One region of the Caballeronia sp. LZ062 genome, then DNA from elsewhere that is predicted to be linked to it. Evidence: riboswitches for the same ligand, from Rfam matches in the RefSeq annotation. Region 1 holds a riboswitch; the other holds the start of a gene.

Region 1 (7,519 bases):
TGTATTGCGCCGACGACATCGCGAAGATCTGTGCCGATGGCGTATGCGAGCCGTGCGCGCTGCTTGCGAGCGATGGCGGAAAGCTCGTGGTGCGCAAGACGATCAAGGGTTACGTGACCGTCGCCATCGCAACAATGAAAGCCTGATAAAGCCCATGAAAACCGATACCGAATCGCATCTGCGCATGACGCAGCGTCGCAAGGAAGGCCACGAAAAGAAGCAGGCCGCCGCGGATCACGAGAAGGGTCTCTTAATCGTCAACACGGGTAATGGCAAGGGCAAGACGACGGCGGCGTTCGGCATGGCCGTGCGCGTGCTCGGGCATGGCATGAAGCTCGGCGTCGTTCAATTCATCAAGGGCGCGCTGCATACGTCGGAGCGCGATTTCCTGAGCGCAGTCGCCAATTGCGACTTCGTGACGATGGGCGACGGCTATACGTGGAACACGCAGAACCGCGAGGCCGACATGGCGACTGCACGGAAAGGCTGGAACGAAGCGCGGCGCATGATCGAAAGCGGCGAATATCAGATGGTCGTGCTCGACGAGCTCAACACCGTGCTCAAGTACGAATACTTGCCGCTCGACGAAGTGCTCGACGTGTTGAAGGCGCGTCCCGCCATGCTGCATGTGGTGGTCACGGGCCGCCATGCGCCGGATGCGCTCGTCGACATGGCGGACCTCGTCACGGAGATGCGGCTCGTGAAGCATCCGTATCGCGAGCAAGGCGTGAAAGCGCAACGCGGCGTCGAGTTCTGACGCCATGCCGTCCTGCCCCGCACTCTTCATCGGCGCGAGCGCCTCGCATCAAGGCAAAACCACGGTGACGGCCGCACTTGCGCGCCATCATGCGCGGCGCGGCTTGAACGTGCGCGTGTTCAAGACCGGGCCGGATTTTCTGGACCCGATGATTCTCGAACGCGCGTGCGGATCGCCCGTTTATTCGCTGCATCTGTCGATGGTCGGTCTCGACGCATGTCGTGCTTTGCTTGCACAGGCCGCGCGTGAAGCCGATCTCATTCTGATAGAAGGCGTCATGGGTCTGTTCGATGGCACGCCCAGCAGCGCCGATCTTGCTGCCGCATTCAACGTTCCGGTGCTTGCGGTGATCGGCGCGCATGGCATGGCGCAGACGTTCGGCGCGGTGGCCTTCGGACTCGCGCGTTATCGCGCGGACGTGCCGTTTTATGGCGTGCTCGCCAATCGCGTTGCATCCGCACGGCATGCGCAGATGTTGGCCGAAGCGATTCCAGACGGTCTGCGTTATTGCGGGCATCTCTCCAACGCGGACGACATTGCGCTGCCTGAGCGCCACCTTGGCCTCACGCAAGCGCAAGAAGTCGCGGGACTCGATGCGCGTCTTGATCGCGCCGCCGATGCCATTGCGGCTACAGCGCTTGCCGACATGCCGCCGCCCGTTCACTTCGAGGACGCCGCGCTTGAAGCGCCGCCGCGCCTGCTCGAAGGCCTGCATATCGCAATGGCGCGAGACGCGGCCTTCTCGTTCGTCTATCCGGCTAATGTGGACTTGCTGATCGCAATGGGCGCACACGTCACATCATTTTCGCCGCTAGCCGATGAACCCGCGCCCGACGACGCCGATGCGCTGTATCTTCCCGGCGGCTATCCGGAACTGCATGCGGCCACGCTCGTGTCGAACATGCGCACGCGCGCATCGATCGAAGCGCATGTGGCGCGTCAACGGGCTGTCGTCGCGGAATGCGGCGGCATGTTGTATCTGCTCGACACGCTGACGGATATTCAGGCCACGAAGCACGCGATGCTCGGCCTACTGCCTGGCCACGCCGTCATGCAACGCCGCCTCGCGCGTCTTGCCATGCAGCGGCTCGATACGAAGCACGGCGCACTCACCGGCCATACGTTTCATTACTCCACGCTCGATACACCCATGCAGCCGCATCTGACTTCGAAACATGCAACGACGGGCGCTGAGGGCGAAGGCCTTTATCGCCACGGCCCGATCACAGCCACTTATATGCACGCCTATTGGCCATCGAATCCCGCCGCTGCCGCTGCGTTCTTCCGCTGCGAATCGCTATGACGGTCATCGACCTTTCCTTCACTATTCAGCGTGCGAAATCGCAAGAGCCCGTCGGTTCACCGTGCACCGGCGTATGCAAGATCGACCCCGCGCACGGTCTGTGCGCGGGATGCTTCAGGAGCCGGGAAGAAATCAAGTCGTTCCGGTCGATGGACGATGCCGCGAAGCTCGCGCTATTGGACGTTTTGCCCGGACGGCAAGCGGCACTGTCGCAAGGGAACGCTTAAGCCGTCGCCATGCTCCGCAACGCGGGCCGTTCAAGTTCGCGTGCGGCGAGCGCACCGAAGAGAAGCCCGAGCGTCGTCCAGATGACGACCTGAATGCCGATGGCTGCCACGCGGAAATCCCACAACAGCGACGCGGCGAAACCCGCCGGCACTTCGTCGACGCGCGGCAGCGCGAACTGCACGAGCAGCATCGACGCGATATAGAAAGCGCCCGCGATCATCGTCGCATTCCACTCGCCGCGACGCGCGCGCAAACGCCTTTGCAGCATGACGGCCACTACTGCTGCCGCGATGGACAGTGCCAACATGCCGAAGAACAATGCCGTGCGCGGACCGATAGTCGCCGCGTTGCCGACCGAAGGCGGATTTGGCGGATACTTTAGGAAAGGCACGACTGCAACGCTCAAGAAGCCGAACATCGCGAGCAATGCCGATGTGCCACGCGCGCGCAAGGCGCCGAACCGGCCATAAGCAAAAGCGAATACGAGCGAGAAGATGCCGCCCAGTGCCGTACCGAATACCGCCACAGCCGTGAAGAGGCCGAGGCCTGACTGCGTATCACGGCTCACGAGTTCTTCGTCGCTGTCGTGTGCGTGTGAATGCACTGCGCCTTCGTGATGCTCGTGCTCATGCCCCTGCGCGTGGCCCTCTTCGAAAGCGATCGCACGTGCGACGAACGGCTCACCGATCACCTTGGCAAAGCCGAAGCCGAGCAGGCCCGCGACGAAGCCCGCGATCATGCCGCGTATCAACAAACTGCGGATCATGGCGCGTCCTTAGTGGCAGGGAAAGCCGAGCAAGTGCCGGCCGTCATGCACGAATTCGTGAACGACCATGCCGGAAAAGATGGACGTCGCGCCTTGCTCCGCGCCGACGAAATAAATGGCGATCAACAAAATCAGGCCGATGAACACGGCCCAAGGCAAGACTTCACGCACCGGAATAGGTACGGGTGCATCCAGGGCGGGCGAAACTGAGGCGGCGGCATGCACCGGCGCGTGAGCGACAATCATGATTTTCTCCAGGGAAAAGCGCGTCCCGATAGACGAAAGAGTTTGCAGCGGGGTCTGACTCGCGGACCGTCTTGACGACGAACCCGCTCACAGTGGCGCGACCGTGCCGGGTTTGCACCGGCTTCCTCGCACTGCAAGCTTGCCATTCTATGACGATTGCGGGCAAAGTAAAGCAACGATGCTCCTACTGCCTCATTCATTGAACGCCATTTTTCTCTGCCACGCTGCCACTCACGCTATGAAAGCCGCTCGTTTTCCGACGGGTGACGGGTTGCCCGCACGCGATGACCGTGCGGCGCTCAAGCAACGCTTCGAGAGCTTCGATGGCCGCGTAATAACGAGTCCCGCAGCGGCTGCACGCGCAACCGCCGCGTGGATTACGGAGACGTTCGCCATCAACGACACGTTTCGCGATCTGGACTACGGCCACTGGCGTGGCCATTCGATCCGTGCGGTCACAGAGCGAGATGGAGAAGGCGTGGCCGCATGGTTATCGAATCCCGAAGCGCGCCCTCACGGCGGCGAGAGCATCGCAATGCTTCGTGAGCGCGTCTCAACGGCGCTTTCCGGCCTCGTCCGCGACAATGCGTCTGAGGAGCGGTGCCTGATCGTTACACATGCCATCGTCATGAAAGCCGTGTTGACGCATGTGCAACAGAAGCCGCTCGAATCAATCTTCGCGATGGACTTCGCGCCGCTGTCATCCATATCGCTGGACTATGACCGGACGCGCCGCATCTGGAGCGCGTCCTGAACTTCGTCGCGCGGCGCCAACTCCAACCTAATCGACGGCATGGCGCTGTCGATTCGCTCAAGGAGACTCACATGGCGCACTATGTGGATGGTTTCGTTGTACCGGTGCCCGCGGCAAAGGTAGATGCCTACCGTGTCATGGCTGAGCAGGCGGGCAAGATATGGCTCGAACACGGTGCACTGCAATTCGTCGAGAGCATTGCCGAGGACGTCAACCCGGGAAAACTCACTTCATTCCCGCAAAGCGTGCAACTGAAAGAAGACGAAACAGTGGCGTTCTCGTGGATACTCTATGAATCGCGCGAGCAACGCGACGCGGTCAACGCCAAAGTCATGAATGACCCGCGCCTGAAGGCCATGATGGAAAACGGCGAGCCGCCGTTCGATGCGAAGCGGATGTTCTTCGGCGGCTTTGCGACCATCGTGGAACTGGCGCGCGCCTAAGCATTGGTTTGTTCGGTCACCACGAAGGAAAACATCGACATGTACATCGCCATGAATCGCTTCAAGATCGTGCCGGGCGCGGAAGCCGACTTCGAGCGCCTATGGACGAGCCGCGACACGCATCTGAAGGACGTGCCGGGCTTCGTCGAATTTCATTTGCTCAAGGGTCCGGCGAAGGACGACCACGTGCTCTATTCCAGCCATACGATCTGGGCGAATCAGGCCGCATTCGACGACTGGACACGCTCGGACGCGTTTCGCGCCGCGCATCGCAATGCCGGCGGCGAAACGCGCCAACTTTATCTGGGGCACCCGGAGTTCGAAGGCTTCGAAGTGATTCAGACGCTCAAATAACACGCCTCTTTTACACGTTGATGAAAAAACGTGCTTAATGAAGGTGCGCCTCAAGCGCCCGCAGCTTTCGATTCTCAGGCCTTCGCACCGCGCGCCATGCGCTGCAAGGTCGAAGAATCGATGGCAGCGGCGCATATGCGCACCGCCTCTTTGAGCGTGCGCGGCCTTCCGGCTCCGAACTCCGACTCGAGCATGGCGACGGCACGCACACGCTCTTCGTTGCCGAGCTGTTCGCCAGTTGCCATCTCAAGGACGGAGATGAAATAAGCGGCGGGCGGTGCAGCACGCCCTTGTACGGACGGCGCCGGGGCCCGCGCTTCCGCCAGGTCGCTGGTGTGGGCGGTCCGGTGTACAGCCGGCCACATTACCCGGTCAAAGTCGTTTCGACTGTTCATTGATCTGTTCATTCGCTAAGTGCTTGAGCGCCGACGCGCTAACGTCATCGAGCGAACTTACAGCAAGGCTCGTACCACCTGTCATGCCGCTTCACTGCGGTCAGACAAAACGGCCCGCGCGACCCTGCACGCCGCGAGATCCCAGGCGGCGCAGCCGACCGATTTGAACACCACCGGCTCATCGCGCCTATCCCTCGATGCGAGCGCCGTCGCAAGCGGCCGAACCGTGCTCCAGTCGATGCCCGCCAGAATGAAGTCTCCCGCTTCGTGACGCGCGCCTGCCAGATCATCAACGTACAAAGCGCTGGCTCGAACGGTCGGCGCCGCGATCTCGGCGGCATCGGCAGTGAAGGCGCCGACGCCGATCACCAGTCGCGCCATATCGGCCGGCTGCGCGTACACCGGCGTTTTGCTCGTGGTCGCCGCAATGACGACGTCGACGGAAGCGGGAATAGCCGACTCCTCTAGCGCAACCATGTTCGACGAAAGTGCGGCATGGTCCGCGCAGAACGCACTCGCACGCCCCGCACGCGAGCCGCTAATCAACACGCGCGTGTCCGGATAGAGACTCGCGAGCGCCTCCACATGCGACGCAGCCTGTTTCCCCGTGCCTATCACGAGCACCTCGCGCGGAACGTGGTTTGCCAGCGTGCGTATGGCAAGCATCGAAACCGCGGCGGTCCGCCGGCCCGTGACGGTCGGACCGTCGAGCATGAACTGCGGCACGCCTGTCGTCGCGTCGAAAGCAGTGACTTGCCCGTGAATGGTCGGCAGGCCGCGCGCGCCGTTGCCGGGGCACACGTTGACGAGTTTGTGCATGGCGATGTCGGCGGCGGTCGCGGGCATCGAAAGCATCACGCCGCCCTGCGCGAGCGGGACGACCATGCGCTCGGGACTTACGATGCGACCGGCGGCATAATCGAGCATCGTAGCGGCGAGCGTGTCGGTCAGCCGGTCATAAGGCAGAAGGTGCGCAGTTTGCGTCGCGTCGAAAAGAGGGATTGCGCTGGAAGTGTCGGTCATCGTCCGTTTCGCTCATGAATGGGTGTGCGTGCCATCGTGACGCCGACCATTCTAAAGTTTGCGGCGGACGTGTCATAAAACGCGCGGCTTCCTTCAAATAGCTCGTGACGCACGGAGCCGGTGTCATATGACTGCCACGCGAGATCGTCATCATCGGCCGGTTGGCGCCGCCCGCACAGTGCGCCTGAAGACAGGCCATAGCCCGCAGATGGAGTCTTAGATGACCACGACGGATAAGCAGCGCCGCTTTCACGCCGATTTGATCGACAGCTACGACGAAGAGTTCGAGATGGAGATCGACGATCGCTTTCTCGACGGCGAAGCGGCGTTTTCCGACGAGGAGCGGCAGCTTCGCAAGACCTATTTCCGCGAGTTATTTCGGCTGCAAGGCGAATTGGTCAAGCTGCAGGACTGGGTGGTCCACACGGGACACCGGCTCGTTGTGATCTTCGAAGGGCGCGATGCTGCCGGCAAGGGCGGTGCGATCAAACGCATCACGCAGCGGCTGAATCCGCGCGTGTGCCGCGTGGCCGCACTGCCCGCGCCGAACAACCGCGAGCGCACCCAATGGTATTTCCAGCGCTACGTCTCGCATTTGCCTGCGGGCGGCGAGATCGTCTTGTTCGACCGAAGCTGGTACAACCGCGCGGGCGTGGAGCGCGTCATGCACTTCTGCACCGACGAGGAGTATGAAGAATTCTTTCGCTCGGTGCCCGAGTTCGAGAAGATGCTCGTGCGCAGCGGCATCCAGATCATCAAGTACTGGTTCTCGATTACCGACGACGAACAGGAAGTGCGCTTCCAGGCGCGCATTGAAGATCCGCTGAAGCAGTGGAAGCTAAGTCCAATGGATCTGGAGAGCCGCCGCCGCTGGGAAGCGTACACGGCTGCGAAGGAAGTCATGCTGCAACGCTCGCATATTCCCGAAGCGCCGTGGTGGGTCGTGCAGGCCGTCGATAAGAAGCGCGCGCGCCTGAACTGCATCCATCACTTGTTGAGTCAGGTGCCGTACCACGAGATCGAGCACCCGCAGATCACGCTGCCCGAGCGTGTGTTCAATCCCGATTACTTGCGTCAGCCGGTGCCGGAATCGATGTATGTTCCCGAAGTGTATTGATGGCTCAGCAGCAGTGACGGCAGGCGATGCGTTCCACCGCCGCGCCGTCATGCTGACGCCGTGCCGCCTGATACACGAAACGATAGACGTGCTGCGAGCCTCTGAGCAGCATCACGAATGCGACTTGCGCGAG
Region 2 (7,519 bases), on a different contig from region 1:
TGCCCCACGTTCACCTCGCGAATCGAATAGCTGCTGTAGCCGAAGGCTTGCGAGGCGGCTTGCGCCTGCTTGCGGAACGAATCGATAGCCTGCGTCGAGAGCTTCTGCTCCGCAGCGCGCTGCGCTTCCGGCGACAGCGAGAACGTGACGTTGCCGACCTGCATCGACGCGCTCATCTTGCCCGCGAGCTTCGATGCCGCCGCGAAGTCGTGCGATTCGAGCACGATCTCCGTGCGCCCGCGCCATGCGGAGATCTTGCCGTCACGGTCGGTCGACGGATACACGGTGAACGAGCCGCTTTTCGCGGTGACGCCATCCACACCCTTCGCTTCGCGCAACGCAGCTTCGGCGCGCTGATTCAGCGTCGCGGTGAGCGACGAGGGATCGGCAGCTTCCTGCTCGTAGAAGAGCGTGATGGTGACGACATCCTGCGGCACTTGCGCGCTTGCCTGCGCCGAAAGCGAAAGCACGCCCGCAGGCTGCGGATTGGCGATGACCGTCTGCGCGGCAGCGGTGGCGGAATAGGCGAGAGTGGCGCTCGACATCGCGAGGGCGAGGACGGCGGCGGTTTTCTTGTTCATCATCGAAGGACTCCAACGCAAGGCGTCGCGTGATTCGCGACCGCACTTAGGCGGCCCATTCGCGCCCTTAGTTCCGGCCTTCGACGAGGCGTTCGGTAATAAAGCGCCACTCGTCCTCGGTCACCGGCGTGATCGACAGCCGGTTGCCGCGCGCGAGCACCTGCATGCCGGCAAGTTCCGCGTGTTCGCGCAGTTCGGCGAGCGCAATGAGCCGCGTCTTCTTGACGAAGCGCACATCGACGAGCATCCAGCGCGGCGTGTCCTGCGCGGATTTCGGATCGTAGTAGGCGCTTTTCGGATCGAACTGCGTGGGATCGGGATACGCCGTCGAGCAGACCTTCGCGATGCCCGCGATGCCCGGCTCGGGGCAGCTCGAATGATAGAAGAGCACGGCGTCGCCAATCTGCATCTGATCGCGCATGAAGTTGCGCGCCTGATAGTTGCGCACGCCGGTCCACGGCAGCGTCTTCTTGGGCGCGTGCGCGAGATGATCGATGCTCGCTTCGTCCGGTTCGGACTTCATCAGCCAGTAGCGCATGAGTTCGCGTGCAGGACGTTCAGTGCAGTTTTGGGCGATGCAAACAAAAACGGCACCGGTAAAAACCGATGCCGTTCATGCTTCGAGGAATAAGGTCCCCGCCACAGCCGCTAGGCCGGCATCCTGAACCTGGGTTCAAGATTGGTCGCGGTAAGCAACACTTCGGGTACATCAGACAGAGTGACGCGCGCGCCCGTGCTGCAACGTTCCGCAACCGTGCCAATGTAGCATTGGTTCAAGGAATATATGACCTTGGCGTACCAGGCAGGGAGACCTCACTGTACACCAAACGTTTGGTCCTTGCAGCCCCTTGCCTGCGTTTCTCGCGGTATCTTTTTTTGATTGACACCGCAACGCTGATTAGATCAGCGCATGGCGCTCAGTGCGCTTCATATTGCGCAATGACAGCGCCAAGCTGCTCGTTCATGGAGTGCATCGTGCGGCGGATTTCTTCCGCGGGGAATGCTTCGCCGTGACGCACGCTTTCCTGCAGTTTCAGCAATTCGGACGCCAGCGAAAGCGCGGCCATGACTGCGATGCGGTCGGTACCGCGCACGCTGCTGGCGTTGCGCACCTTGTTCATCTCGGCATCCACGCGGGCTACGGCTTCGCGCAGCGCGGCTTCGGTTTCCGGCGAGCACGCGAGGCGATACTGCTGGCCAAGAATGGATACTTCGATCTGCGTGGTCGTCATGCCTTCTCTCCTTGATGATGCTCGCCGTGCACTTCTTCCGCGTGCGCATGTTCGTGCTGCGCTTCGCGCGATGCGCCAGCTTCGGCGTTGAGAAGATCGAGCTGATTTTCACTCTCGGCATGATGCGCTTTCGCGCGCGGCAGCTTTTCGAGGATCGCGTTCAGGCGCACTTGCGCGTCGTCGATTTTCGCGGACAGCGAATCGCGTTCGCCTTGCAGCGCGTCGCGCTCGTTGCGAACCTGCACGAGTTCGGCCTGAACATTCGCGAAATCGGCGCGCAGTTGTTCGATTTGTGCTTCGAGCGCGAGACGCGCCTGATTGTGGCGCTCGCTGATCTTGATCAGCCGGCCGATGTTTCCTGACAGTGATTCGAGTTCGTTGAGCATGTGCTGCGTCCTCTAAAGACCTGGCATTTTAGCGCGGTTCAACGGAGCTTCCGATAATTGTCTCGTTTCGAGACGTAACAACACGCGATCTTGCGCGCATCGCCCTGTATTCATGTGTGGAATGGCCCGCGCTCGACGTATCCGCATACGCGACGGACGGCGCAAGGTCGTCGTTCAACCTTCGCGATGAGCGGGCGCGCGTTCTTGACGGCCCTCATGCGCGCTCCTACACTTGCCGCACTTTTGGTGCTCGCGCCGCCTCTCTTGCGGCGCAGTCAAACGGGAAACAGGAAGCGCTGTCTCGCACGAGCGGCACGCGCCAACCTGTGCTGCCCCCGCAACGGTAAGCGACCGCAACGCAAGTTGCAAGTCGTCCCTCGCGCGTTTCTCATCACAGCTCCGGACTTGTCCACTACACGAGCGAGACTGCAAGAAGCGTGTCGGTGCCACTGTGCTTTTAAGCGCGGGAAGGCGGGACGATGCGTCGCCAGCCCGGATACCGGCCAATCGTCCAGCGCGCCGATGCCCTGCAAGCCGGCGCGTGCGTCGCGCACAGACCTCGCGGGGAGCGGGGCACGCGCCAGTCTCCAACGGGAACGCTCCACACATGGTCTTGCCTTCGTCCGGCCTCATTCGTCGCGCCGCGCGTGTCGTCGTGTGCGCCGCTGCGAGTGTGCCGCTTGCTCAGGCCGCGCACGCCGATTCCGCGCCCGGCTTGTCCGATCCGCCGTCGCAGACACTCGCGCCCGTCGTCGTCACCGCGACGCGCAGCGCGCAACCGCTCGCCGATTCCATCCCGCAAGCGACGCTCTTCGACGCGCAGGACATCGCCGACAGCAACGCGGACGATGCGCTCGGGCTCATTGCGCTCGCACCGGGCGTGCAGATCACGCGCAACGGCGGGCCGGGCGCGACATCGGGCGTCTTCATACGCGGCGCGTCGTCGACGCAATCGCTCGTGCTCATCGACGGCGTGCGTGTCGAATCGGTCTCGCTCGGCGCGGCGCAGTTGTCCCAACTGATGCTCGATCAGACCGGTCGCGTCGAAGTGGTCAACGGCAACGTGTCGGCGCTGTATGGATCGAACGCGATCGGCGGCGTCGTGCAGATCTTCACGAAGGAGGGCGAGCCGCATCGGCCGCGCTTTCATTTCGAAGCCGAGTACGGCAGCTATCACACGCAGCGGCAATCGGCGGGCGTGGATGGCGCGCTCGATGCCGACGGCCGCACCACGTTCAGCCTGAGCGTGTCCCGCGAAAAGACCGACGGCTTCTCGTCGATCGATCCCGCGCTCGCGCCTGCCGCGAATCCGAACGCGAACGGTTATCTGAATGAAAGCGTCGCCGCGACGCTGCGCCACAAGTTCAGCGACACGTGGGACGCGGGCGTGCGCTTTCTGCAATCGAACGGCGTCAACAGTTTCGACGATCCCTACGGCGTCCCGACCGATCTCAACGAATCGCATGATCGCGTGCGGTCCGCGTCGGTGTTCGCAAACGGCAAGCTGACCGACAACTGGACGACGCACTTCACCATCGCGCAGGGACAGGACCGCGCGAACATCGAGCAGAACGGCGTCTACACGAGCCGCTTCAACTCAGAGAATCATCAGTATCTGTGGCAGAACGACTTCCGGCTCACGGACGCGCACAAGTTGGTGTTCGGCTACGAGCATCTCGACCAGTCGCTCGATTCGGACCAGTTGAGCGCGCCGGACCGGCATGTGAACTCGGTGTTCGCGGGCTACGTGGGACGCTTCGGCCCGAGCGAAGTGCAGGCCAACGTGCGCCGCGACCAGTATTCCGACTTCGGCGGCGCGAACAGCTACTATCTGGGCTACGCGTACAACCTCGACGCGCACTGGCGCGCAAGCGCGAGCTACGCGGCGTCGTTTCGCGCGCCGAGCTTCGACGATCTCTACTATCCGTTGAGCGGCAATGCGTCGATACAGCCGGAGCGCAGCCATTCGGCCGAGGCCGCGTTGCAGTACGCATCGGAGAAGATCGGCGTGGTGCGCGTGACCGCGTTCGAGACGCGCTATTCGAATCTGATCGACTACGTGAACGACGGCAGCGGCTTCTATATCGCGCAGAACGTCGGGCGTGCGAAGGTGCAGGGCGTCGAGGGATCGTGGGCCGGGCACGTTGGCGCAACCGACGTGCGCGCGAGCGTGACGTTCCAGAATCCCGTCGACGAGACGAATCACGAAGACCTCACGCGTCGCGCGCGGCGTTTTGCGTCGCTGTCGGCGCATCGGTCGATCGGGCGCTGGCGCGTGGGCGGCGAATGGATCGTAAGCGGCGCGCGCAGCGATTACGATTCGACGCTCGCGGGCTACGGCGTCGTCAATCTATCGGCGCAGTACGACATCACGAAGTCGTGGTACGTGAATGCGCGCATCGACAACCTGTTCGACCGCAACTATGAACTGGCTTACTCGTACAACACGCCGCGTCGCGGCGCTTACGTCACGATCGGCTGGCATCCGTCGTGAGCCGCGCCGCTGACGCGCGCCGCCCGATGAAGGCGATGCACGCAACGCGCGCCGCCGCGATCTGGCTCGCGCTGGGCGCGGCGGTCGTCATCGTGCTGGCGGCATCGCTCGCGCTCGGAAGCGTCGCGCTGCCGCCGACGCGTGCCATCGCCGCGCTGCTGCACGTGCACGCGGCCACGCATGACATCGCCGACGAAATCGTGCTTAACCTGCGATTGCCGCGCGCGCTCGCGGGCTTCGCGTCGGGCGCGCTGCTCGCGCTCGCCGGGGCGCTGCTGCAAGTGCTGCTGCGCAATCCGCTCGCCGAACCGTACGTGCTTGGCGTGTCGGGCGGCGCGGCGGCGTTCGCTCTTTCCGCGATGCTCGCGTCGATGCCGTGGTGGGGCGTCGATCTCGCGGCGTGCGCTGGCGCGTTGGCATCCATCGTTCTGGTGCTCGGCCTTGCGCGCACGCACGTGTGGCACGGCGAGCAGGACGCTTCGCCACGGCTCTTGCTCACGGGCGTCGTGGTCGCGGCGGGCTGGGGCGCGCTCATCACGCTGATACTCAGCATCGCGCCGGAGAACCGGCTGCGCGGCATGATCTTCTGGCTCACCGGCGACCTCAACGGCGCATCGACGCCGTGGCCCGCGATGATCGCGCTCGGCGTGGCGCTCGCCTTGATCGTGCCGTGCGCGCCGCAGTTGCACGTGCTGTTGCGCGGCGAAGCCACGGCGCGTTCGCTCGGTGTGCCGGTCGAACGCCTGCGGCTGCGCGTGTATCTGGTGGCATCGCTCGCGGCGGCGGCTGCGGTGACGACGGCAGGAACCATCGGCTTCGTCGGGCTCGTGGTGCCGCATTTGCTGCGGCTCGCGTTCGGCAACGACCAGCGTATGCTCGTGCCCGCCGCCGCGCTCGCGGGCGGGCTCGCCGTGATGAGCGCGGACCTCGCCGCGCGCACGGTCATCGCGCCGGCGCAGTTGCCGGTGGGTGTCGTCACGGCGCTGATCGGCGTGCCCATGTTTCTGTGGATGCTGCTGCGAAGACCGCGATGAAGCCGCTCTCTGTCGACAACCTCGTGCTGCGCGCGGGCGCCCGAACGCTCGTCGACGGCCTTTCTGCGACCATCGCGGCGGGCGAAGTCTGGTGCATCGCGGGGCCGAACGGCGCGGGCAAGACCACGCTCATCGGCGTGCTCGCGGGGCTCGCAAAGCCGGCGTCGGGCGCGATCACGCTCGGCGGCCGGGCGCTCGCGTCGTGGCGCGCGGCGGACCTCGCCCGCGAACGCGCGCTGATGCCGCAAAGCACGCACGACGCCTTCAGCGCGACCGTGCTCGACACCGTGCTGCTCAACCGCTTTCCGTATCTGACGGGCTGGGGCTGGGAAAGCGAAGACGACCGCGCCGCCGCGCACGCGGCGCTCGATGCGCTCGGTCTTGCAGACCTGGCTTCGCGCGACGTGCTCACGCTGTCCGGCGGCGAACGTCAGCGTGTGGCGCTCGCCGCCGTGCTCTGTCAGCAAGCGCCGCTTCTGCTGCTCGACGAACCGCTCGCGCATCTGGACCTGCATCATCAGATCGACTGCCTGCATGCGCTCGCCGCCGCCGCGCACGACGAAGGACGCGCGATCGTCTTTTCGTGCCACGACCTGAACCTCGCGCGCCGCTTCGCCACGCACGCGCTCTTGCTCGACGGCAAGGGCGGCGCGCATGTCGGCGCCGTCGCCGACGTGCTCACGCCTGCGCGGGCGAGCGCGGCGTTCGGCTATCCGCTGATATTGATCCGCGATGGCGAGCATGAGGCGCTCGTGCCTTCGCTTCACCCATTCTGACGAGGAACGCCGATGTCCACTGCTCACGCGCTGCCCAAGCCCCGCCCGCTCGACCGCAGCATCGAACCGGAACTGCGCCGCATCATCGACATGAAGACGAAGCCGCCCGGCAGCCTCGGCCGGCTTGAAACGCTGGCGCTGCAAATGGGCGTGATCCAGCAGACGACGAAGCCGCGCATCGAGCGTCCCGCGATGATCGTCTTCGCGGGCGATCACGGCATCGCGGCTGAAGGCGTGAGCCCGTATCCACAGGAAGTGACGGCGCAGATGGTCGCGAACTTTCTCGCGGGCGGCGCGGCGATAAACGCGTTGTCGCGCTCGGTCGGCATGGCGCTCGAAGTGGTCGATGCGGGCGTCGCCACGCCCATTTCGATCGACCACGGTTACGAACGCTTGTCGCTCGGCCTCGGCACGCGCAACTTCGCGCACGAACCGGCGATGGCGCGCGAAACGGCGCTCGAAGGCATCGCGCGCGGCGCGGCACGCGTGCGGCATCACGCGTCGCTCGGGACCAACGTGATCGGCTTCGGCGAAATGGGCATCGCGAACACGTCGGCGGCGGCGTGTCTGATGAGCCGCCTGTGCGCGCTGCCTATCGACGAATGCGTCGGGCGCGGCACGGGCCTCGACGATCGCGGCCTCGCGCATAAACGCGATGTGCTCGGGCGCGCGCTGGCATCGCAGGCAGCGAATGACGACGCCATCGACACGCTCGCCACCTTCGGCGGCTTCGAGATTGCGATGATGACGGGCGCGTATCTCGCGGCGGCTGAAGCGCGCATGACGATTCTCGTCGATGGTTTCATCGCCACTTCCGCGCTGCTCGTCGCGTCGCGGATCGCACCGGAAGTGCGCGAGTATTGCGTGTTCGCGCATGCATCGAACGAAGCGGGACATCGGCGTATGCTCGCGCATCTCGACGCCGCGCCGCTCCTGGAGCTGGATCTGCGGCTCGGCGAAGGTACGGGCGCGGCGCTCGCGCTGCCGATCTTGCGCGCGGCGGTCGCGTTCGTCGA

Evidence for each region. A riboswitch is a leader RNA that binds a small molecule or an ion and turns the genes downstream of it on or off. The one in region 1 is predicted to bind cobalamin.
Region 2: another riboswitch for cobalamin. It lies ahead of P9239_RS14875 (TonB-dependent receptor domain-containing protein); the one in region 1 lies ahead of P9239_RS01790 (CbtB-domain containing protein).

The regions. Positions count from the first base shown of each region.
Region 1 covers NZ_JARTWB010000001.1:360,114-367,632, forward strand. The annotation lists gene P9239_RS01765 (cobalamin biosynthesis protein) at 1-146, shown strand, start outside; gene cobO (cob(I)yrinic acid a,c-diamide adenosyltransferase) at 155-757, shown strand; gene P9239_RS01775 (cobyrinate a,c-diamide synthase) at 762-2,060, shown strand; gene P9239_RS01780 (DUF1289 domain-containing protein) at 2,057-2,287, shown strand; gene P9239_RS01785 (CbtA family protein) at 2,284-3,054, opposite strand; gene P9239_RS01790 (CbtB-domain containing protein) at 3,064-3,300, opposite strand; cobalamin riboswitch at 3,329-3,451, opposite strand; gene P9239_RS01795 (histidine phosphatase family protein) at 3,440-4,054, shown strand; gene P9239_RS01800 (DUF1428 domain-containing protein) at 4,126-4,497, shown strand; gene P9239_RS01805 (antibiotic biosynthesis monooxygenase) at 4,537-4,851, shown strand; gene P9239_RS01810 (hypothetical protein) at 4,926-5,246, opposite strand; gene lhpI (bifunctional Delta(1)-pyrroline-2-carboxylate/Delta(1)-piperideine-2-carboxylate reductase) at 5,328-6,269, opposite strand; gene ppk2 (polyphosphate kinase 2) at 6,490-7,386, shown strand; gene P9239_RS01825 (hypothetical protein) at 7,391-7,519, opposite strand, start outside.
Region 2 covers NZ_JARTWB010000002.1:1,878,269-1,885,787, reverse strand. The annotation lists gene P9239_RS14900 (SIMPL domain-containing protein) at 1-581, opposite strand, end outside; gene P9239_RS14895 (EVE domain-containing protein) at 649-1,119, opposite strand; RNA gene ssrS (6S RNA) at 1,211-1,393, opposite strand; gene P9239_RS14885 (cell division protein ZapA) at 1,499-1,813, opposite strand; gene P9239_RS14880 (ATPase) at 1,810-2,199, opposite strand; cobalamin riboswitch at 2,427-2,722, shown strand; gene P9239_RS14875 (TonB-dependent receptor domain-containing protein) at 2,807-4,693, shown strand; gene P9239_RS14870 (FecCD family ABC transporter permease) at 4,729-5,727, shown strand; gene P9239_RS14865 (ABC transporter ATP-binding protein) at 5,724-6,503, shown strand; gene cobT (nicotinate-nucleotide--dimethylbenzimidazole phosphoribosyltransferase) at 6,516-7,519, shown strand, end outside.